Regions from separate parts of the Hoeflea sp. CAU 1731 genome, predicted to be linked through region 2. Evidence: predicted binding sites of a transcription regulator. Region 2 holds the regulator's gene; each other region holds the start of a gene.
What was found. The regulator LexA, encoded in region 2, represses DNA repair genes until DNA is damaged. The targets are predictions, from matches to a motif close to TGTTCNNNNTGTGTTCNG.
Positions count from the first base shown of each region.

Region 1 (5,565 bases), on a different contig from region 2:
TTCTCCCTGCCTCATTGGATCGGCAACCTAACGGATTGCGAAGCTGATGTCACCCGAAAAGTGACAATTATGTCGCTGTCCAGAATTTTTTCCGGACAAATTCCGAATCATCAGGGAACTATTCCTGTTTTTGGTTCGGCGCCGCCGGTTGGGTCGGACTGGCAGTTTCGAAACACAGGGTGTCATGCCCGATCTGCGCGTCTTTTCATCCGCATTGGAAGTGTTTATGAAAGCGGCTGATTTTCACAGAGACGGCGCGTCTGATTCCTATGCGGCGCTCCGTCGGCAACGGACCAGGCAATGCGTTTATCCCGCTATTTTCTCCCCATCCTCAAGGAAAACCCCAAGGAAGCGGAAATCGTTTCGCACCGGCTGATGCTGCGCGCCGGCATGATCCGCCAGCAGTCGGCTGGCATCTATTCCTGGTTGCCGCTTGGAAAGCGGGTTCTGGAAAAGGTCAACACGATTATCCGGGAAGAGCAGAACCGAACCGGCGCGATGGAAGTCATGATGCCGACCATCCAGTCTGCGGAACTGTGGCAGGAGAGCGGTCGTTACGACGACTATGGCAAGGAGATGCTGCGGATCGAGGACCGCCAGAAGCGGCCCATGCTCTATGGTCCCACCAATGAGGAGATGATTACCGACATCTTCCGCGGCTATGTGCGATCCTACAAGGATCTTCCGATCAATCTGTATCATATCCAATGGAAGTTCAGGGACGAGATCCGTCCGCGCTTCGGCACGATGCGCTCGCGCGAGTTTCTCATGAAAGACGCCTATTCCTTCGATATCGACCGTGAGGCTGCCCGGCACTCCTACAACAAGATGTTCGTCGCCTATCTGAGAACCTTCGCGCGGCTCGGCCTCAAGGCGATCCCGATGCGGGCGGAGACAGGCCCTATCGGCGGAGATCTCAGCCACGAATTCATTATCCTGGCGAAGACCGGCGAGTCCGAAGTCTTTTGCCACAAGGACTTTCTTGATTTCGACATTCCGGACGAAAGCGTCGATTTCGACGATGTGTCCGGTCTGGAAGCCATCGTCGACAAATGGACGTCGCTCTACGCCGCAACATCAGACATGCACGAGGCTTCCGTCTTCGAGAGCATCCCTGAAAGCCGGCAAGTCTCGGCGCGCGGCATCGAAGTTGGGCACATCTTCTACTTCGGCACGAAATACTCCGAGCCGATGGGCGCGACCGTAACCGGACCCGACGGCAAGGAACACGCTATCCACGGTGGATCCTACGGCATCGGTCCGTCGCGTCTTGTTCCCGCCATCATTGAGGCATTCCATGACGACAATGGAATCATTTGGCCGGAAAGCGTGTCCCCCTTCGATCTCTGCATCATTAACATGAAGGCCGGCGACGGGGTTTGCGACGACTATTGCCAGAAGCTCTACGAGACGACGCAGAAGGCCGGGCTGGATCCGCTGTATGATGACCGCGACGAAAGGGCAGGGGTCAAGTTTGCAACAGCCGACCTTATCGGCGTCCCGACCCAGGTGATCGTCGGTCCGCGCTCCGCAGCCAATGGTGAGGTCGAAATCAAGGATCGAAAAACCGGCGAGCGTGTGACCGTCACGGTCGAGGAAGCCGTCAACCGGCTGACCTCCGGCAGACAGGAATAATCGATGACTGGAGAGGCTGCGGACAATACAATGGCGGCGGGCGATGCGCCGAAGCCTGCGCGCCCTGTCCGTCCTTTCTCGACCTTCGAGCGAATGATCGCCTGGCGCTATCTGCGCTCGCGTCGACGCGAGGCGTTTATCTCGGTCATTGCCGGGTTTTCATTTTCCGGCATCATGCTTGGCGTCGCAACGCTGATTGTGGTCATGGCCGTGATGAACGGCTTCCGCGCCCAGTTGATCGACCGCATACTCGGCGTCAATGGTCACATGATCATCCAGCCGATGGATCAGCCTCTGACAGACTACACCGGCATTGCTGCCAGGCTCGACGCGCTCGACGGAGTGAAATCCGCAATTCCCCTGGTCGATGGCCAGGTTCTCGCAACCGGTTTCCAGGGCGCGGGAACAGGCGCCCTCGTTCGCGGCATCGGAGCCGATGATCTCGCCGAACTGGAAGGCGTCGCAGACCACATACAGACCGGAGATCTCGTCGGGTTCGCATCCGGAGAAGCGATCGCGATCGGCGCCCGCATGGCCTCCAGTCTCGGCGTTCTTGTCGGCGATACGGTGACGCTGACCACGCCGGAAGGCGATATCACGCCGCTTGGCGTGATGCCGCGGACCAAGGCCTATCCGGTTTCAGCCATTTTCGAAGTCGGCATGTCTGAAATCGATTCGTCGATGATCTTCATGCCGCTCGCCGAATCCCAGCTCTATTTCAATACCGACGGTCTCGTGCAGTCCATCGAAGTGGTGCTCGACGATCCCGACGCCATCGACGTCATGCGTCCGATCGTCGAGGAAGCGATGGGACAGCAGGTGTTCATCACTGACTGGCGCCAGCAGAACAGGACGTTTTTCTCCGCCCTGCAGGTCGAGCGCAACGTGATGTTCATGATCCTCACACTGATCGTCCTCGTCGCCGCTCTCAACATCATTTCCGGCCTCATCATGCTGGTCAAGGACAAGGGGCACGACATCGCGATCCTCAGGACGATGGGCGCGTCATCCGGCTCGATCATGCGCATCTTCTTCATGACAGGCGCGGCGATCGGCATGGTGGGCACTTTGGCCGGCGTGCTTCTCGGCGTCTTCATCTGCCTCAACATCGAGTCGTTCCGGCAGTTCTTTTCCTGGATTTCCGGAACCACGATCTTCGACCCGGAACTCTATTATCTCAGCCAGTTGCCAGCCGACATGGATCTGGGCGAAACGATCGCCGTCGTTGCGATGGCGCTTGGCCTTTCCTTCCTTGCAACCCTGTTCCCGGCCTGGCGCGCGTCGCGTCTCGATCCGGTGGACGCCCTTCGTTACGAGTGATTTCATGAACAGCGCCGCCTACGTATTGCAGCTCGATAATGTCGAGCGCCATTACAAACAGGGAGAAAACATTCTCTCGGTTCTCGGCGGCGCAAATCTCGCTTTGCGGCCGGGCGAAACGGTTGCGCTGGTTGCGCCATCCGGCGCAGGCAAGTCGACTCTTCTGCATATCGCCGGGTTGCTTGAAAAGCCTGACGGCGGCGAGGTCTATGTCAACGGTCGCGCGAGCGGCTCCCTGTCGGACGAGCAGCGCACGGCCATGCGTCGGTCGGATATCGGCTTCGTCTATCAGTTCCACCACCTGCTGCCGGAGTTCACGGCGCTCGAAAATATCATGATGCCGCAGATGATCGCCGGCCTGTCTCGCGAGGAGGCGGCCGTGCGCGCGCGCCAGCTACTCGACTACATGCGCATCGGCGCAAGGGCGGACCATCGCCCCTCGGAACTCTCCGGCGGCGAGCAGCAGCGTGTCGCGATCGCCCGGTCGGTCGCCAATGCGCCGCTTGTCCTGATGGCCGACGAGCCGACCGGCAATCTCGATCCGGCGACCGCCGGATACGTCTTCGAAGCGCTTGAGGCGCTCGTGCGCCAATCAGGCCTGGCGGCGCTGATCGCCACGCACAATCACGAGATCGCCTCGCTGATGGATCGTCGAATCACCCTGCAGGACGGTCAGGTTGTAGAGATGATCGCAGAGCAGGCCTGATCCCGGAAGACGGGCCTTCGCAACAATTTTATCCAGAGTGTAAACCGGATATTAACCACGGTACGGTAATCGCTTGACTGTCGAACATAAAAAGAACAAACTGGAAACATATCCAGTATAAGGAGGAACATATGTTCGATCTTGCTAAAGACTGCGCCGCCTTCGCCTCGATGGTCCTCTTCGTTTCCAGCATTACCATCGTCATGATGGCGCTCTGATCATACCCGTTCTGACCGGGTTTATAATTGCGCGGTCAGGCGCATCCAGAAAACTGAAGACAACGCAGGCGACTTGTCGCCAGACCATGGACATGGAAGCTTCGCCGGGTGAAAATCGACCCGATTCCAAAAGAGACGGCGGAGTTCCATGACCGAAAGCGAGTCTGCACTAACAGCGCATTCCAAAGGACCGGGCTTCGTGCATTTGCGCGTGCATTCGGCCTATTCGCTGCTCGAAGGCGCGCTGCCTCTCAAGAAAATCGTTGCGGCGGCGGCCGCCGACCTTCAGCCGGCGATCGGCATCGCCGACACCAACAATCTGTTCGGCGCGCTTGAGTTCGCCGCCAGCGCCGGCGACGCGGGCGTGCAGCCGATCATCGGCTGCCAGCTTGACATCGAGATGGGCGACGGCGATCCGTCCGCGTCCGGGGGTTCGCGCAACCGCATGGCCCGGCGGCCGTCGCTTGTCCTGATCGCGGCGACGGCGGAGGGCTACAGCCGACTTGTTGGTCTGGTCAGCCGCGCCTATCTCGACGGCGAAAGCAACGACACGGCGCATATCATGCTCGAGTGGTTGCAGGAGGGCATCGAGGGGCTGATCTGCCTTACCGGCGCATCCGGAGGGCCGATCGATGCTGCGCTGACGGCCGGCGACGCCGCGCTGGCCCAATCCCGGCTTGATACGCTGGCGGCGCTTTTTGGCGATCGCCTTTATATCGAAATCCAGCGCCCCACCGATTACAGCCGCCAACACGAGAACGCGATGCTCGACATGGCCTATCGCAACAAGCTGCCGATCGTCGCCACCAACGAGGCGTTCTTTCCCGGTCCGGACGAGTTCGACGCGCATGACGCGCTCATGGCGGTGGCGCACAACGCCGTTGTTTCGGACGACAATCGCGTCCGCGTCACGCCCGACAATTTCCTGAAGACCCGCGAGGCGATGCTCTCGCTTTTCAAGGATCTGCCCGAAGCCACTGAAAACACCGTGGAGATTGCCCGGCGCTGTTCCTACATCCTGGAAACACGCGATCCGATCCTGCCGCGCTTTACGGGGGGCTCCGCCGACGATCCGGAAGCGGCGGAACGCGCCGAGGCCCAGGAACTGCGCCGCCAGGCGGAGGAGGGGCTGACGGCCCGTCTGGACGCGCTCGGATGCGCGCCGGGATTTTCCGTGGACGATTATCGCGAACGCCTGGAAACGGAACTCGGCATCATCGAGCGCATGCGGTTCCCCGGGTACTTTCTCATCGTCGCAGACTTCATCAAATGGGCCAAGGCGCATGACATTCCCGTCGGGCCTGGCCGCGGTTCCGGAGCCGGATCGCTTGTCGCCTATGCGCTCACCGTCACGGACATAGACCCGCTGCGCTTCTCTCTCTTGTTCGAACGCTTCCTCAATCCGGAACGCGTCTCGATGCCGGACTTCGACATCGACTTCTGCCAGGATCGGCGCGACGAGGTCATCCGCTACGTCCAGAAGAAATACGGGCGCGACCAGGTCGCCCAGATCATCACCTTCGGATCGCTGCAGGCCCGCGCCGCGCTGCGCGACGTCGGCCGCGTCCTGGAAATGCCCTACGGTCAGGTGGACCGGATCTGCAAGCTGGTGCCCAACAATCCGGCCAATCCGACTCCTCTGCACAAGGCGATCGAGGAAGAGCCGAAGCTGCGGGAGGAGGCCGC
Region 1 covers NZ_JBDQQS010000002.1:356,384-361,948, forward strand. The annotation lists gene proS (proline--tRNA ligase) at 301-1,635, shown strand; gene AAFN47_RS05800 (lipoprotein-releasing ABC transporter permease subunit) at 1,666-2,955, shown strand; gene AAFN47_RS05805 (ABC transporter ATP-binding protein) at 2,960-3,661, shown strand; gene dnaE (DNA polymerase III subunit alpha) at 4,028-5,565, shown strand, end outside.
Region 1: dnaE (DNA polymerase III subunit alpha) is a predicted target of LexA. The motif match lies at 3,742-3,759, and genes of this name have one in related genera.

Region 2 (5,565 bases):
CCCCGGTCAAACGGAGATGATCGGAATGAAAATACCGGGAGGAGCCAGGAGCCTGCTATCGGCTGCTGCGGACACCGACTTGCCTTTCGCCCTGTGGCGCAGGCCGGATGCGGTTCACTGGGAGGCGCTCGTTAGCTGCAACGGTTTGACGAAACGGCCGGTGTTTACAAAAACGCATGAGCGGCCTTTCTTCGCGATCAATCGCGTCGATGTCGAAGACGCCAACCTTGCGGACGCCATTGAAGGCGATGTCCGGCTGGACAAGGACGGCGTCAAATTCTGGACCGGAGACGCCTACGGCGACGACCCCGTTTCCGACCATCAAAAAAGACTGCTGGAGCTCGCCGATGACCGGATGGATGTTCCCGTCCAGTCGCGCGCCAATGTTGACGGACCGCTTGCGACCGATCGCCAGACTTATGAGTTGCTGGTGGAGCGCTGCGTGCAGCAGATCAAGGCGGGCCGCATGCGCAAGCTCGTCACGTCGCGCGTGGAAAACCGCGCGCTGTCGCCGGAATATGATCTGCTCGATATGGCAGAACGGCTCGCCGCCAAGCTGCCGTCCGCATTCGTCGCGCTCGTTCACCTGCCTGAAACCGGAAGCTGGCTCGTTGGAACGCCGGAGATCCTGCTTTCGTCCACGCCGGATGGCGTTGACACCATGGCGCTTGCCGGAACGCAGTGGGTCGGGCCGGATCCGGATCTAAGAAACATTGGCTGGCCGGACGGTTTGATCGAGGAACAGGCGCTCGTCAGCAACTATATTCGGCGCGCATTCCTGGAGCAGGGCATCGACGATTTCGAAGAGGTCGGACCGCGCACGGTTTCGGCGGCCAATCTGGTGCATCTCAGAACGATTTTCCGCAGAAGCGCGGACAGCCTCGACGCCGACCGGCTGGCGGGCCTCCTGCGCAGCCTGCATCCGACATCGGCCGTCTGCGGCATGCCGAAGCCGCCCGCGATTGAATTCCTGAAGCGGTTTGAAGGCTACGATCGCGGCTACTACACCGGCTATCTCGGACCAGTCGACTGGGACGGCTCGACAAAGCTCTACGTGAACCTGCGCACCGCGCAAATTCTCGGGCAGGAAATCAGCCTCTATGTCGGGGGCGGAATTGTTGAGACATCAAACCCCGCCCGCGAATGGATCGAGACGGTCGAAAAGACCAAGACGGTCGGGTCGATTATCTGAATATGGAGCGAGCAGGCCGGACCTGCTCGCTTGTTCCTAGTTGTAGGTGCGAATAAGCCCGACGAGCTTGCCCTGGATCTTGACCTGGTCCGGTCCGAAGATCCGCGTTTCGTAGGCGGGGTTGGCGGCCTCCAGCGCAATGGATGCGCCCTTGCGCCGAAAGCGCTTGAGCGTGGCTTCCTCTTCGTCGACCAGGGCGACGACGATCTCGCCGGGATTGGCCGTCGACGCGTTCTTGATCACAACCGTATCGCCGTCAAAGATGCCTGCCTCGATCATCGAGTCGCCCTTGACCTCGAGCGCATAGTGCTCGCCATTGCCGAGCATTTCCGGGGGAACGTTGATGTTGTGGGTGTTGTTCTGGATTGCGGATATCGGCACGCCGGCTGCGATGCGGCCCATGACAGGCACGCTGACGGACGAATTCGCCGCTTCCTTCGGCGCTTCCCGCACCAGTTTGGGATGCGTCTTGCCGAGGCTGCCTTCAATAACGCTTGGGGAGAAGCCCTTGCGCGGATGCAATCCCTGCGCAGCCATTTCCGGAAGCCTGATGACTTCCAGCGCTCTTGCGCGATTGGGCAGGCGGCGAATGAAGCCGCGTTCCTCAAGCGCTGTAATCAGACGGTGGATGCCCGATTTCGACGCGAGATCCAGCGCGTCCTTCATTTCATCAAATGACGGCGGTATGCCGGATTCCTTCATCCGCTCGTGAATGAACAGAAGCAGTTCGTGCTGCTTGCGCGTTAACATGCCCAATCCTCCGAATCGGCGAAACAAATACAGAACATACACTATATGTTCCATTTGTGTTCTGCAAGTGTATTGCGCAATTTGGTTAAGAATGGATTGAAAAGCGATCGCGCCGACGCACAGGGGTGCGTCGGCGCTCTTGATTTTGACAATGGAAAGCTGTCCGCCGCAGTCGACGCTGCGATCCTATTTCACCGGAAAAGGAATGCGCAGGTTGAGCGTTCCGCCATAGGACGTGGAGTCCTCATTGTAGGCGGCGGTGAACCGGCCTGTCAGGCTGGCCTTGCCGTCGAAGTCGATGGCGAGTTCGGCGCCGCCGGTGAAGAACGTCCCGTCGATATCGCCCGGTCCCGCAAAGCTCGTCGAGGAGCCAATCGCAGACACCGCGAAGGCGTCGTCGCTGAAGCCGGCGAAGGACACGCCGGCGAAGGGCTTGAACCGGATCGTGTTGCCGCCTGACTGCATTTCGAAGGGCAGGCCGGCTTCCAGCGTCCCGAAATAATAGGCCGAATCCCGCGCGCCGATCGTCGCGCCGTCGAAACCGGACACCCGGTAGCTGTCGGCCCGGTTCCAGAGCGCTCCGGCCTGACCAAGCACTTCCAGACCGACATAGCCGCCCATTTCGGACGCCGGTATTTCATAGGCGAACCCGCCGGTCGTCGCCAGGAATGATCCGTCTCCCGAGCCGCTGCCGGTGCGATAGTCGGGGCTCGACAGGCTGGTCTGTGTGACGCCGCCTAAAATGGCGGCATTCAGCGTGAACCGGCTGTTCGGAAAGTAGAAGGCGCGAACGCCGCCAAAGCCGGACGTCAGGTCCGTGTCGTGTTCGCCGTCGTCGATGCGTGAAGAATAGGACGCGCCCCCGCCGAACAGGCCGATGCTCCACATGGCGTTCACTGCATGATCATACCCGCCGACGCCGCCTCCGCCGGATGTGTCATAGCCGCTGTAAACGGTGGATGATCCGAAATCCGCTGCGCTGCCGAATCCGGTCAGCCAGAAGCCGCTTTCTCCGGCTTCAGGGCGGTCGTGATACAGCGTGCCGGTCATGTCGAAGAAGAAAGAACGCATCAGCGCGTTGCCGCTCTGGAAGGGCGTGGGATCGATCGTTACGATTTGTGTTGACGTCACGATCGCCGCAAAGCCGTTGAGATCGACGATTTCCGGCGCAGAGACGAAATTGACAAGCGATGCAACCGGGCTGTCAACGCTGAAACTGTCCGTGCCGTCGCCGAGGTCGACAAGCCCGACGATCCGCGAGCCGGTCCCGATCTGCAATGCGTCGTCGCCTTCGCCGAGATTGATGGCGACGCCGCCAAAGCCTTCGAGATAACCGTAATTGTAGATGGTTTGCGATTGCGTGTTGAGGGGATCGGTGTTGACCGCATGGTAGCCGATAATGCTGCCGGTGTTCGTGATGTAGGACGGCGCTGCGCCATCTTCATCGAAATCGACGCCGTCTTGCGAATCGATACCGCCGTTCTCCACCTCGATGCGGCCGGTGTTCAGCACCACACCGTCGTCGAAGTCGATGCCGTCCTGCGGATCGCCGGCGTTGTAGGGAATATAGATCGAGCCGTTGTTTTCGATCCAGGAATCGGTTGCCGTGTGAATGCCGTCGTCAAGGGCGGTGATCGAGCCGTTGTTGATGACCACGGCGCCGTCCGCATCCAGGTTTATGCCTTCGTCTGTGGCGTAGATCGCGCCATTGTTGATCGCGGTGCTGTCCAATTCCGCCTGAATGCCGTCGTCGGAGGCGTTCAGTGTTCCGTCATTGACGATAAAAGCGCCGTCACCGGCGTTTATTCCATCGCCGTCATAGGCGGTGACATCGCCCGAATTGTAGACTTCGCCGTTTTCCGCGACCTGAATGCCGTCGTCATATCCGATCGCCACGCCTTCATTCCTGATGTAGCCGTTATCCTCGGCCTTGAGGGCGTCGCCGTCATAAGCGGTCACGGTTCCCGTATTGATGATCTCGCCGTCATGCTCGATCTGGATCCCGTCATCGGAACCGGTGGCCGTTCCTTCGTTGAGGATAGAGGCGCCGTCGGCGGCCTTCAGGGCGTCGCCGTCATTCGCGGTGACGGTTCCCTCGTTGATGATTTCTCCACCATCCTCGATCTGCACGCCGTCGTCCGCTCCGATGATTTCACCGGTTTCGCTGTTGAGGACATAGGCGTCGTCATCGACGTTGACGCCATCGCCATTGCCGTCGATGACGCCGTTGTTCGTGACGCTGGCGTCGTCGCCGCCCTGCACGCCATGCTCGCCGCCGCCAGACAATATCGTTCCGTCATTGGTCAGCGTTCCATTATCGCCAAACCGGAATCCACGGTCTCCGCCGCCGTCCACGACGGCGCCTTCCTCCACGATAACCGTCACGTCCTCAACATTCTCGTCAACGAAGCCGGTGCTTGGACCGGTGCAGATCACCGTTTGTCCGTCGGTCGGCGAGGCTGGGTCGCAATCGGCCCGGGCGGCGGATACGGAGGTGAGTGTCAAGCAAGCGACGCCACACAGAAGTTGCGCCGCATGTGACGCCAAAGAACTTGATTTCATGTATTCCCCCGACTGGATATATGATGATCTGCTGGAACCAGCAGGACTTTTGTAGGGTGGCTGCATGACAGTTATGCGACAGTTTGATGATCGCGGACTGTCTGGCGCCGCGACGGTTCTGCCGGAACGAAATCGGAACAAAAAAGATTCATTGACCGGTCGGTCGGTTTAAGTGCTATTGTCAACGGTGCGCAGGGAGGAGACGCCAATGAGCGACGATTCAGTCAGGGTCGAAAAGCAGGACGGGTATGTCGTGATCACACTCGACAGGCCGGACAAGCTCAACGCCTTCAATGAAGCTCAGCATGTCAGCCTGAAAGAGGCGCTCATCGAGGCGGAAGAGGATCCTGCGTGCCGCGCAATCCTGCTCACAGGCGCGGGCCGCGGCTTTTGCGCCGGGCAGGATCTCTCAGAGCGCGATCCCTCCCAGGGCGAGATCGACCTCGGTCTCACTATCGATTCCTGGTACAACCCTCTCGTCCGCAGGATCCGTTCCATCGGCAAGCCCGTGATCTGCGCCGTGAACGGCGTGGCCGCCGGGGCAGGGGCCAATATCGCGCTCGCCTGCGACATCGTGCTTGCCGCGCGCTCGGCGAAATTTATTCAGGCGTTTTCTCGCATCGGCCTGGTGCCGGACAGCGGCGGAACATGGACCGTGCCGAACCTCATTGGCGAAGCGCGCGCCAAGGCGATCATGTTCACCGGCGAGCCGGTGTCGGCGGAACAGGCGGCCGACTGGGGCATGATCTGGAAAGTCGTGGACGACGACGGGCTCATGGCGGAAGCCGCCGGTCTCGCGGCTAGCCTCGCCAAAGGTCCGACAAGAAGCCTCGGTCTCATGAAGGGCCTGATACAGCAGGCTGGCGACAACACGCTCGACGAGCAGCTTGATCTGGAGCGCGATACGCAAAGGGAAGTTGGCCGCGGAACGGACTACGCCGAAGGCGTGCGCGCCTTCATCGAGAAGCGTCCGGCGAAATTTACGGGGCGATAGACCATGACGAACGATAGCGCCCAGAAGCCGAGTTCGGCGGAAGATCTGGCGAACGCCAGCGCCGAGG
Region 2 covers NZ_JBDQQS010000001.1:710,186-715,750, reverse strand. The annotation lists gene AAFN47_RS03420 (chorismate-binding protein) at 26-1,192, shown strand; gene lexA (transcriptional repressor LexA) at 1,229-1,942, opposite strand; gene AAFN47_RS03410 (autotransporter outer membrane beta-barrel domain-containing protein) at 2,129-4,447, opposite strand; gene paaG (2-(1,2-epoxy-1,2-dihydrophenyl)acetyl-CoA isomerase PaaG) at 4,713-5,498, shown strand; gene paaI (hydroxyphenylacetyl-CoA thioesterase PaaI) at 5,502-5,565, shown strand, end outside.

Region 3 (5,565 bases), on a different contig from region 2:
AGGGGCCCGCGTCCGGCTTCGTCGACGCCGGCGATCAGCTGATCGGGACTGCCATTGGTTTTCTCCAGCATATAGTCGGGAACCGAGGGCCGATCCTCGAACAGTCGCTTCTGGCGCTTTGCGGACGCCTGTTTGCAGTCTTTTGACTTTGGTTTGCTGGGAGAATCGGAAGGTCTGCGCGACATGGTGCGGCACAATCGCACGACCCTCCGATTCCCCGCAAGTCCCTCCTGTCACCGGATGGCGTGGCGCGTCGACGACGGGGTGTCGCAGCGCTGGACGCTCCGATGACCCGGCCCGGTGCATGCGGCTCGTACGCACCGGACCCGGCAGCGGCGCCGGAGGGAAAGCCGTCGGGATTGCCAGGGGACAGGCAAAGGCGACGGAAGCGGCTTTTACAAAAGCGACAATTGAACTCCCGAGCCGTTGGGAGGCGTGAAAAGGTCGGTGCGAAGCGCGCGCGCCTTCTTTTCAAAGCCAAGCCTCTTGGTTGTCAAATCGAAGCGGCGCATCAACTGCCAGGCATACGGGCCTGCGCCTTTCATCCTGGTGTTGAACTCTGCGTCGTAATCCTTGCCGCCTCGCATCGAGCGCACCAGCGACATGACATGTCGATAACGATCGGGATAGTGGCGAAGCAGCCAGTCCCTGAAGAGCGGGCTTACCTCATGCGGCAGGCGCAACAGGATGTAGCTGGCGGTGACAGCGCCGGCGGCCTTTATCGAGTCAAGAATGCGCTCCATCTCGTGATCGTTCAGCCCTGGAATGACCGGCGCAAGCATGGCGCCGACCGGCACCGCCGCTTCGGACAGCGCGCGTATGGTCTCAAGCCTTTTGACGGGCGTTGCTGCGCGGGGCTCCATCGCCCGGGCGAGCTTCCGGTCAAGAGTCGTCACGGAAATGGCGACCTTGACAAGATTTTTCTCGGCCATCTGCCCCAAAAGGTCGATATCGCGCATGACCAGCGCCGACTTGGTGACGATGGTGACAGGATGATTGGCGGCGTTCATGACTTCCAGTATCTGCCGCATGATCCGCCAGGTCTTTTCGACCGGCTGATAAGGGTCTGTATTCGTGCCGATCGCGATCGGCTTCGGTGTATATCCCGGCCTGGAAAGCTCGCGTTCGAGCAGTCTCGGCGCATCGGGCTTGGCGAACAGCTTCGTTTCGAAATCAAGGCCCGCCGATAGTCCCATGAAGGAATGGGTGGGTCGGGCGAAACAATAGACGCAGCCATGCTCGCAGCCCCGATAGGGATTGATCGAACGGTCGAAGGAAATGTCCGGCGATTCATTGCGGGTGATGATCTTGCGCGGTTTCTCGATCTGCACTTCGGTTTTCGCGGGAGGCAGCTCTTCCAGCGTCGACCAGCCATCGTCGAACACATGACGGGATTCGGTTTCGAACCGGCCGGCCGGATTGAGGCCCGCGCCGCGTCCGCGGCGTCTGTCGATCTCCACGCGCATTCCGGAGCGCGCCACCATGGCGTCGGCCAGTTCGGCCCTGTTGCCGTGATCAAGAGCAGTCTGTCTCAGGTGCGCCAGTTCGCTCATTTTACCAGATCTTCCCGTTTCGAATTGTGAAAATATTCCTATCACGAAGAAAAGAACATAACAAGAACAAATATGGAGTTTGTCTCTTATCAAACAAGTGGTAAACGGCGAAAGGTCGCCGATCGTTCCGCGTCTGACTGTTCCCGGATCGCCCGGCCTAGTAATATGTCAACGGTTACATGCGGTTGCCGAAGGCAGGGAGGCGGTTGTGATGCAGAGCTTATCCAACAGGGTGTTGATCGAACGCGATGGACCGGTCACGACAGTGACGATCAATCGCCCGGAACGACGCAATGCGGTCGACGCCGAGACAGCCGTGCAGCTTGCCGGGGCGTTCGAATCGTTCGAGGCGGACGAACAGAGTTCGGTCGCGATCCTGACAGGCGCGGGGAATACGTTTTGCGCCGGTTACGATCTGCAATCGGTTTCGGACGGCGCGCTGGCCTATGACCCCGATGCCGGCGGGCCGATGGGGCCGACGCGCATGCTGCTGTCGAAGCCTGTCATCGCCGCCGTCGAAGGACACGCCGTGGCCGGCGGCCTGGAACTGGCGCTATGGTGCGATCTTCGAATTGCATCGGAGACGTCGATATTCGGCGTCTTCTGTCGCCGCTGGGGCGTGCCTCTCATCGACGGCGGCAATATCCGCCTGCCACGCCTGATCGGGCACGGCAGGGCCATGGACATGATTCTCACTGGACGTCCGGTGAACGCGGACGAGGCCCTGCAATTCGGCCTTGCCAATCAGGTGGTGGAAGCGGGTGAGGCGCTGGCGGCGGCAAAGGGCCTGGCCATGCGCATTGCAAGCTTTCCCCAAACCTGCATGAGGACCGACAGGATGACGGCGCATCGACAGTGGGGAATGCCGCTTGAAGAAGCGCTTCATATGGAGGCGGTCGAAGGCGTAAAGCCGTTGGCCGAAGAGGCGGTGAAAGGCGCCGCGCGCTTTACAAAAGGCGCCGGACGCTCGGGTAACTTTGACGACTGATATTCAGGAGCCGCGTTTCAGGTGCTCGTCGAGCCGCGGCATGATCTCGATGAAATTGCAGGGCATATGGCGATAGTCGAGCTGCTGTTTCAGAATGCCGTCCCAGGCGTCCTTGCAGGCGCCGGGCGATCCTGGAAGGACGAATACGTAAGTGGCGTCAATCACGCCGCCCGTCGCGCGGGACTGGATCGTGGACGTGCCGATCTTGTCATAGCTTATCCGGTGAAAGACTTCCGAAAAGCCGTCCATCTGCTTGTCGAACAGCGGGGTGATCGCTTCCGGTGTCACGTCGCGCCCGGTAAAGCCGGTGCCGCCGGTGGTGATGATGACGTCCACCTGCGGATCCTGCGCCCAGGCTTTGACGAGGCTTGCTATTCTGTCGCGGTCATCCGTTACGATGTCCCGCGCGGCAATCCGGTGTCCGGCGGCCTCGATTCGCGCGACCAGCGTATCGCCTGACCGGTCGTCGTCCATCGTCCGTGTGTCGGAAACTGTCAACACGGCTATGTTGACCGGAATGAATGGGCGGTTCTCATCGATCCTCATCACTGCATGGCCTTTCCGGTTGCGTCCTGTGAGCCGATACACCGTCCGGCGGCGACATACCAGCGCGGGAAGCGCCGTTGAAGCTCGGATGCAGCCGATTGCGCGTCTTCGAGCGGAGGATAGAGGCCGAAACAGGTCGCGCCGGATCCGGACATCCGAGCCAGCGCGGCGCCGGTGTCCTGCAAGGCTCGATTGATTGTATCGATTTCAGGGGCGATTGTGCGCGCTGGAATCTCCAGATCGTTTCTCAGGCCTTTGAGAAATTTGATCAGTTGTTGGAAGCCGCTGATCGACGGGATCTCCGATATTACGGGATTTGTTTTGGAGGCGAGGCGAGAGAATATTTCCGGGGTCGAAACGCCGCTCAAGGGATTCACCAGCACGATCGGAATCGGCGCGACGGATGGAAGCAATGCGATCCTTTCCCCGATCCCGCGCGCAACCAGAGGCTGGCCGGCAAGACACATCGGAACGTCCGCGCCAAGCTTCAGGGCGACGGCGGCAAGGTCTGCGTTTTCAGGAATTCGCCAGAGCGCGCGCAACGCCCTGAGGCAGGCTGCGGCGTCGGCCGATCCGCCGCCTATTCCGGACGCGACGGGAAGGTTCTTTTCCAGATGAATCGAAACCGGACGCGTTATCTCGGGAAAGGCGTCGCGTAGACTGTCGCGCGCGCGAACAACGATATTGTCATGCGCGGCGTCCAGTTCCGGCGCGAAACGGCCGGATAGGGAGAAACGGTCTTCGGGCGCCGCCTCGACAAAAACACGGTCGCCGATATCAGCGAACATGACGATTGTTTCCAGAAGGTGATAGCCGTCCTCGCGCTGTCCGGTGACATGCAGACAAAGATTGATCTTCGCTGGAGCGAATTCTTCTATTCGGGCCATGAATTGATCATGCCGCGCAGGTCACGGCAGATTAATGACCTGGCCTGGATGGATAAGGTCGGGCCTGCCGTTGAGCTCAGGATTGGCCTGCAGGATCTGCTCGTAGAGAGCCCCGTCTCCAAGAATTTCGGCGGCGATGTTCCACAGGGTCTGTCCCGGCTTCACCTTGTACTGCGCCGCCTGGCTTGCGGTGTCCGGAACCGTCATGCTTTCCTTCTGCGGAGCGTCTGATTCGGTGTCCGGCTGAGTATCGGTCTTGTCCGTGTCCGCCGTCGTCGGTTTTACTTCGGCAACGTCCGGAAGTCCCTTCTCCAGCTTTGCCTCGATTTTCGGGATTTCTTCCGGTTCCGGCTCCATCGTCAGCGAACGCTCCCACTGGAACCTGGCCTCGGTTCTGCGGTTGGCGCGCCAGTATGCGTCTCCCAGGTGATCGTTGATTGTGGGATCTCCCGGCAGCAATTCGGCTGCGCGCTCGAGTTCCTCCACAGCGTTGTCATAGTCACCGAGGCGATAATAGGCCCAGCCGAGCGAATCGACGATGTAGCCGTCATTGGGGCGCAGCCGCACGGCGTCACGGATCAGAGCCATGCCTTCTTCGAGATTGATGTTCATGTCGACCCATGAATATCCAAGGTAATTCATGACCTGCGGCTGATTGGGAAACAGTTCGAGGGCGCGTTTGAAATTCGGTTCGGCCTTTTCCCATTCCTTGATCCGCTCATAGGCGATTCCGCGCTGGAAATAGATATTCCAGTGCGACCGGTTCGGCAGGACGCCGATCGCCTTGACGGCCTTGTCGTAGTTCTGCGCCATCTCGTCGTACTCCTTGGCTTCAGACAGGACACTGCCCAGAGCCAGATAGGAGCGGAGATCGTCAGGGTTTTCCGCCACCAGGCCGTTCAGATAGGTCTTTGCCTCCTCTACCTGTCCGAGATCGGCCAGGTTGAGCCCGAGCTGCAATTGTGCGACGCGGTGCATGACGGAGTTATCGGGTATAGCGCGGTAAATCGCGTTTGCGCCTTCAATATCCTCGAGTTTGGCGGCAAGATCGCCAAGTATGATCAGCGTCGAGGCATTGTCCGGATCGAGGGCCCGCGCAAAATTCAGATACAAGGCAACATAGTCTTGCGCGCCTTCGCGGTTGAGTGCACTGCCGATTGTGAACAGCACAGCGGCTGCTCCCTGCTCGGGGCTTGCGATTTCGGCCGCCGGAGGCATGTCCGCCTCGATCATGTCATGCAATGTTTCAAGCGGCATGTACCCATTTGCAAAAGCGCTTCCGGACGCAAGCGCGTCAAGAGCGGCGCGCTTGTTTCCGCTGCGCGCTTCCATGCCGGCGAGCGCCATGGTGGCGCGGATGAAGGTGTCAGGCGCAGTCCGGGCGGCTTGCTGGTCGAGAATGAGGGACGTGTAAAGGCGTCGCGCCGCGTCCTTGTCGCCGTTCAGTTCGCGAATCGATGCGATGTGAAACATCTTGAAGATGTCGTACCAATCCGGTCCCGAAAGCGATTCGACCTGGGAAATGGCTTTATCGGCGTCGCCTTCGCCATAAATCGCCCAAGCGGTGAGAAGTCCGTTGAGCAGGCGCTCG
Region 3 covers NZ_JBDQQS010000011.1:101,553-107,117, forward strand. The annotation lists gene rnhB (ribonuclease HII) at 1-71, opposite strand, end outside; gene AAFN47_RS18175 (PA0069 family radical SAM protein) at 396-1,553, opposite strand; gene AAFN47_RS18180 (crotonase/enoyl-CoA hydratase family protein) at 1,765-2,541, shown strand; gene moaB (molybdenum cofactor biosynthesis protein B) at 2,545-3,090, opposite strand; gene AAFN47_RS18190 (4-(cytidine 5'-diphospho)-2-C-methyl-D-erythritol kinase) at 3,087-3,974, opposite strand; gene AAFN47_RS18195 (tetratricopeptide repeat protein) at 3,996-5,565, opposite strand, start outside.
Region 3: AAFN47_RS18175 (PA0069 family radical SAM protein) is a predicted target of LexA. The motif match lies at 1,605-1,622, and genes of this name have one in related genera.

Region 4 (5,565 bases), on a different contig from region 2:
GCGCACTGGCCACCTATGCCTGCACCGTTATGGCGCTTGAGACCGCCAGCCTGACGCTTCTCGTTATCGGTCGAATTGTTGGAGGCTTCACGGCCGGCAACCAGCCGATTGCACAAGCCGCGCTGATCGATCAGTGCGATGACGACAGGCAGAAGGCGCGGCTGATGGGATATATCGGCGGCGCGGTCGCGCTCGGTTTGGTGACAGGCCCGCTCTTTACCGGCGTCTTCAGCGACAAGGCGGTGATGGGGGCATACGCTTCGTTACAATGGCCGCTCTACACCGCGATTTTGCTGATTGCGGTCAATATCGTGCTGATTTCGGTGTTTTTCTCCGAAACGCTGGCCAGGCGGCGCGCAATCGATTTCGGTCTTTCGGAGGTGTTTTTGACGCTCTGGCGGATCCTCGAACATCCGGTCACTTTGCGGCTGGCGCCGGTGTTCTTCTTCGCGGTGATGGGCTTCAACGCCTGCTTCATTTTCATGAGCGACTTCCTGTTTACGCGCTTCCATTTCGACACCGTTCAAAACAGCGCCGTCATGATCGTCATGGGTGCGACCATGGGATTTATCAGCGCGTTTCTGGTAGGCCCTGTCGCAGCCCGCGCAACACAGGCTCAGGTGATCGTGGTCACCGTCATCGTCATGATCGCCGCGATGGCGGCGCTTCTCGTCAATCCATGGCCGCTGCTCGCCTTTGTTCTCGTCATTCCGTTGATCGGCGCGTTTTCGTTCGCCTATCCGACTTTGCTGTCGATGTTCTCCCAAAGCGTGAACGGGACAGAACAGGGATGGGTCATGGGCGTGGCGATCGCCCTCTACACAATCGGCTCCGGGTCCTCTTCATTCATCGGCGGCGCCACGATGTCGATCAATCCGGGTTTCCCGCTTATGATCGGCATGGGCGCCTGCGCCATGGCGCTCGTCATGGTCGCGCTGCTGTGGCGGCGTCACCGCAGCATCAGCCGGCTGGATCCGAACTGGCGGGACGGCGTCGCGCCAGCATAGGTTACTGAAAAGCCGGCTCGAAGAAGCTTCTGAGCTTGCGGGAATGAAGACGCTCCGGCGGCATTTCCGCGAGTTTTTCCAGCGCCAGAATTCCGATTTTCAGATGCTGGTTGACCTGCTTTCGATAGAACTCGGTCGCCATGCCGGGCAGTTTGAGTTCGCCGTGCAGCGGCTTGTCCGAGATGCACAGAAGCGTGCCGTAGGGCACTCTGAAACGGAAGCCGTTTGCGGCGATGGTCGCCGATTCCATGTCGAGCGCAATGGCGCGCGATTGGGAGAGGCGTTTCACCGGACCACTCTGGTCAACCAGCTCCCAGTTCCTGTTGTCGATGGTGGCAACGGTGCCGGTGCGCATGATGCGTTTCAGGTCATACCCTTCGAAGCCGGTGACGTCTGCGACGGCTTCCTGCAGCGCTACCTGTATTTCGGCGAGCGCCGGTATCGGCACCCAGACCGGCAGATCGTCGTCGAGCACATGATCCTCGCGAACATAGGCGTGGGCGAGCACATAGTCTCCGAGCCGTTGCGTGTTGCGCAGTCCGGCGCAATGGCCGAGCATCAGCCAGGCATGGGGCCGCAACACCGCAACATGGTCCGTGATGGTTTTCGCGTTTGACGGGCCGATGCCGATATTGACCATGGTAATGCCGCCATGGCCTTCCTTCTTGAGGTGGTAGGCGGGCATTTGGGGCATGCGCACGGCGGTTTTCGGATCTGTCGGCGAATCCTGGCCGGCGCGGGTTTCCACATTGCCGGGTTCGACGAATGCGGAGTAGCCGCCGCCGCCATTGCGCATCAGTTCGCGCGCGTGCTCGCAGAATTCATCGATATAGAACTGATAGTTCGTGAACAGGACGAAGTTCTGGAAATGCTCGGCGCGCGTGGCCGTGTAATGCGACAGACGCGCCAGTGAATAGTCGACCCGCTGGGCCGTGAAGGCGGCAAGCGGAAGTTGGTCCGCATTGTCTATGTCGTAGGTGCCGTTGACGATGGCGTCGTTGGTGATGGTAAGGTCGGGCGTGTCGAAGAGATCGCGCAGCGGCGTGGTGATCGGATTGGCCATGGCGGCTTCCGCAATCGTGTCGTCGCCCATGGCGAAATGCAGCGGGATCGGCGTATCCGATTCGCCAATCTGCAGCTGAACATTGTGGTTTCGGATCAACAGATCAAGCTGTTTTTCCAGATAGGATCTGAACAGATCGGGACGGGTTATGGTTGCTGTATAATTTCCCGGAGCCGGAACATGGCCAAATGCGAGGCGCGAATCGACCTGCGAAAAAGTCGAGGTCGAAAGGGAGACCTGCGGATAATAGGCGCGATGCCGGCAGAGCTCGAAATCCTTGCCGGCGCCCAGCGATAGAAATTTCTTACGCAGGAAATTGACGTTTCGATTATAGATGGCCTCAATCGCGTCGACCGCTTCCCGCGCATCGGAATACGAGGCGTCCGGGATCTCCGGAGGCGATACGATCGAGATATGTTCGTGATGTTTGATTCTCTTGTCCATGCTCCAATATAGTCGTGACGGCATGGCATTTAAACGACAAACACTGTCTCACTGACCAATTTTTGAGCAGCATTTGAAACGGCCGGACCGAGCGACCGGAATGGTGTGATACGGTTGCGGCGCGGCGACCCGGGGCGCTCGTGTGACGGAGAATGCGCGGAATGGATAGCCGGCGCGACAATGATATGGCAGGTCGCAGCGACTCCGATGAAATGACGCGAAGGCAATGTTCCCATGGACAGACCAGGCCCAGTGCAGAAACACGACCGTTCCATCCGCCGTTCATCTCTTTTTTCTGACCGGATCGCCCCCTTGCTTCACGAAGTCCCTCCGGTGCACTAAGTGAGTAACATTACAATTTGCGGAGCTTCCCATGACCAAGCAGACCAGCCCGATCGAACTGTACTACTGGCCCACGCCGAATGGCTGGAAGATTTCCATCATGCTCGAGGAACTCGAATGTCCCTACGACGTGAAGTACGTGCACATCGGCAAGGGGGAACAGTTCCAGCCGGAATTCCTGAAGATCGCTCCAAATAACCGGATGCCGGCGATCATTGACCCGGAAGGTCCGGGCGGCGAACCGATATCGGTGTTCGAATCCGGCGCAATCCTGCAATATCTCGGCCGCAAGTTTGGTCGTTTCTATCCGTCGGACGAGCGCGTGCGTGTCGCCGTCGATGAATGGCTTTTCTGGCAGATGGGCGGTCTTGGCCCGATGGCCGGCCAGGCCCATCATTTCAGACAATATGCTCCGGAGAAGGTGTCCTACGCCATCGACAGATACACGAACGAGGTGAACCGTCTCTATGGCGTCATGGATACGCGGTTGAAGGATCGCGAATTCCTGGCCGGCGACTATTCGATCGCCGACATGGCGTGTATCGGCTGGGTCATGCCTTACGAGCGCCAGGGTCAGGATCTCGACGAGTTTCCGAATCTCAAGCGCTGGTTCGAAACGATGCGGGCGCGCCCGGCCGTAATCAGGGGAACGGAAGTCGGCAAGGACAAGCGCCGCCAGGCGAACCTTGCCGATGACAAGGAAGTCCAGAAGGTTCTCTTTGGACAACGGGCGCGACGCTGACGCCCGCTGTCTTGAGAATTGCTTCCTACTGCCTTTTCCAGTTCTGGGAGCGGCAAATCAGGCCGGCAAGCACGCAACCGCTCATCTTGAGCGTTGCGCCGGAGATCGACGCCTTGCCGCTGTAGGTCTTGTCGTCAGCAGGATCCGTGATCTTGCCCTTGTAGACGCCGCCGCTATTGGCGAGCGTGCCGATCTTCTTGCCTGCATAGGAGCCGGTTTTCAGCGTGATGCAGAAATTTCCGCTGCCGCAAGGCGCGATTGAGGCTGTTTCCCCGGACTCCGTCGTCCAGTTTCCTTGTATGGCGTCGGCGGCCAGGGCCGAAGGCGCGAATAGCAATCCGGGAAGCAGCGCGCAGATAAGCAACCGTCTGAACATATCATTTCTCCTCCACATTCAGGGTCTTGCGGACGACGATATCGGGAATTCTGTCGGCTGCCAATCGGTCACATCCGGACGCGGAATGAAGAAATTTTACGACGCCGCCTTTCGCTGTGGTTAGCAAAGGGTTTCAATTCGAATTCCTGCAATTTTATTAAATTCATTGCGAAACCGCGCAAAGCCGGGCGCTGCGATGTTTAACAAAAAACCAAATTTACCAATCGTTTGAGTTTTGTTTTCCTCCAGTTAATCATGCTGTTTAACACCGGATTCAGCGGCTGCGTGCACACTCGCCTCATCAACAAAACGCCGGACAAACCGGCAAGAACCGGGGCTCTCTCGGAAGTTTAACAGGCAAGACAAACGAACCAACGGGGACAAGAAGATGGCGCGTTACGAAATGCTCGATCAGCAGCTAGCAGTGGCAGGCGGCAAGGCGGAAGCCGATATTTTCTGTGAAATGGGAATGATGTATGCGATCGGTCGCGATTGTCCCCTGGACTACGTCGCAGCCCACAAATGGTTCAACATAGCAGCCATCAAGGGCTCGGAGAGGGCTGCGGAATTGCGCGCCGATCTGGCCAAGACTATGAGCAAGGGCGAACTCGCTTCCGCGCTGCGTTCTGCTCGCGAGTGGATGACGATGCACTGACGGGCGCTGGCCTCCAATCCGGCCGGTGGACTTGAAATCACCAGAATCACCGCGCATTGTCTTTCACACGGATCCTGGCCCGTCTTGCTGGACGGGCGGTATCGGCGAAAGGCGTTGTATGTTTACGAAATCTCTCTCTGCGGCCGTTTTGACATTCGGTGTTTTGAGCTGTTCCAACGCTTTCGCGGATGAGGAGTTGACGTTCGATTCGCTGGATTCCTTTGAATATGAGGAAGATAACAGCGTTTGTGCTTCCTATGGCGAAGGCTATGCGCTGGTTCCGGGCACGAAAACCTGCCTGCGCGTCAGCGGTTACGTTTCGACCCAGTTCGGGACGTCGAGCAGGTCTGGCGGCGACGAGACAGGCAGCCGCGCGGGCCTCCAGTTCGATAGCCGCGGCGACACCGAATTCGGGGATTTCGCAAGCCAACTGAGGCTTCAGGACGCTTTTGGCGACTGATTCCAGTCCCGAGCGCGCGCAATTTCCTTGCCTGGCGGGCCTTTTTCCGGTGTGAGAAAGCGCCAAAAAATTATCCTTTGAATCCATGAAATTGAAAAGCTTTTGACAAACAATAGCTTATTAAAAAAATACTGCAGGCTTCCATATTCTGACTGGAGGTCAGAAAATGAAAATCAAGAGCCTGCTTCTCGGCTCCGCTGCAGCACTGTTTGCAGCCTCTGGCGCATCCGCAGCCGATGCCATCATCGCTGCCGAGCCGGAACCCGTTGAATATGTCCGCGTCTGCGACGCGTTCGGCAACGGCTACTTCTACATCCCGGGCACCGAAACCTGCCTTCGCATCAGCGGTTATGTCTGGTTCCAGGTTGGCGCAACCAATGTGAGCTACGATTCCAGCTATGACGACAGCTGGGAAAACAGCACTCGTGCTCGCGTCAACATCGACGCTCGGTCTGACACGGAATGGGGCGAACTTG
Region 4 covers NZ_JBDQQS010000021.1:46,659-52,223, reverse strand. The annotation lists gene AAFN47_RS24610 (MFS transporter) at 1-1,007, shown strand, start outside; gene AAFN47_RS24605 (AMP nucleosidase) at 1,009-2,514, opposite strand; gene AAFN47_RS24600 (glutathione S-transferase family protein) at 2,888-3,598, shown strand; gene AAFN47_RS24595 (DUF2147 domain-containing protein) at 3,624-3,974, opposite strand; gene AAFN47_RS24590 (sel1 repeat family protein) at 4,363-4,629, shown strand; gene AAFN47_RS24585 (porin) at 4,826-5,089, shown strand; gene AAFN47_RS24580 (porin) at 5,256-5,565, shown strand, end outside.
Region 4: AAFN47_RS24590 (sel1 repeat family protein) is a predicted target of LexA. The motif match lies at 4,200-4,217, and genes of this name have one in related genera.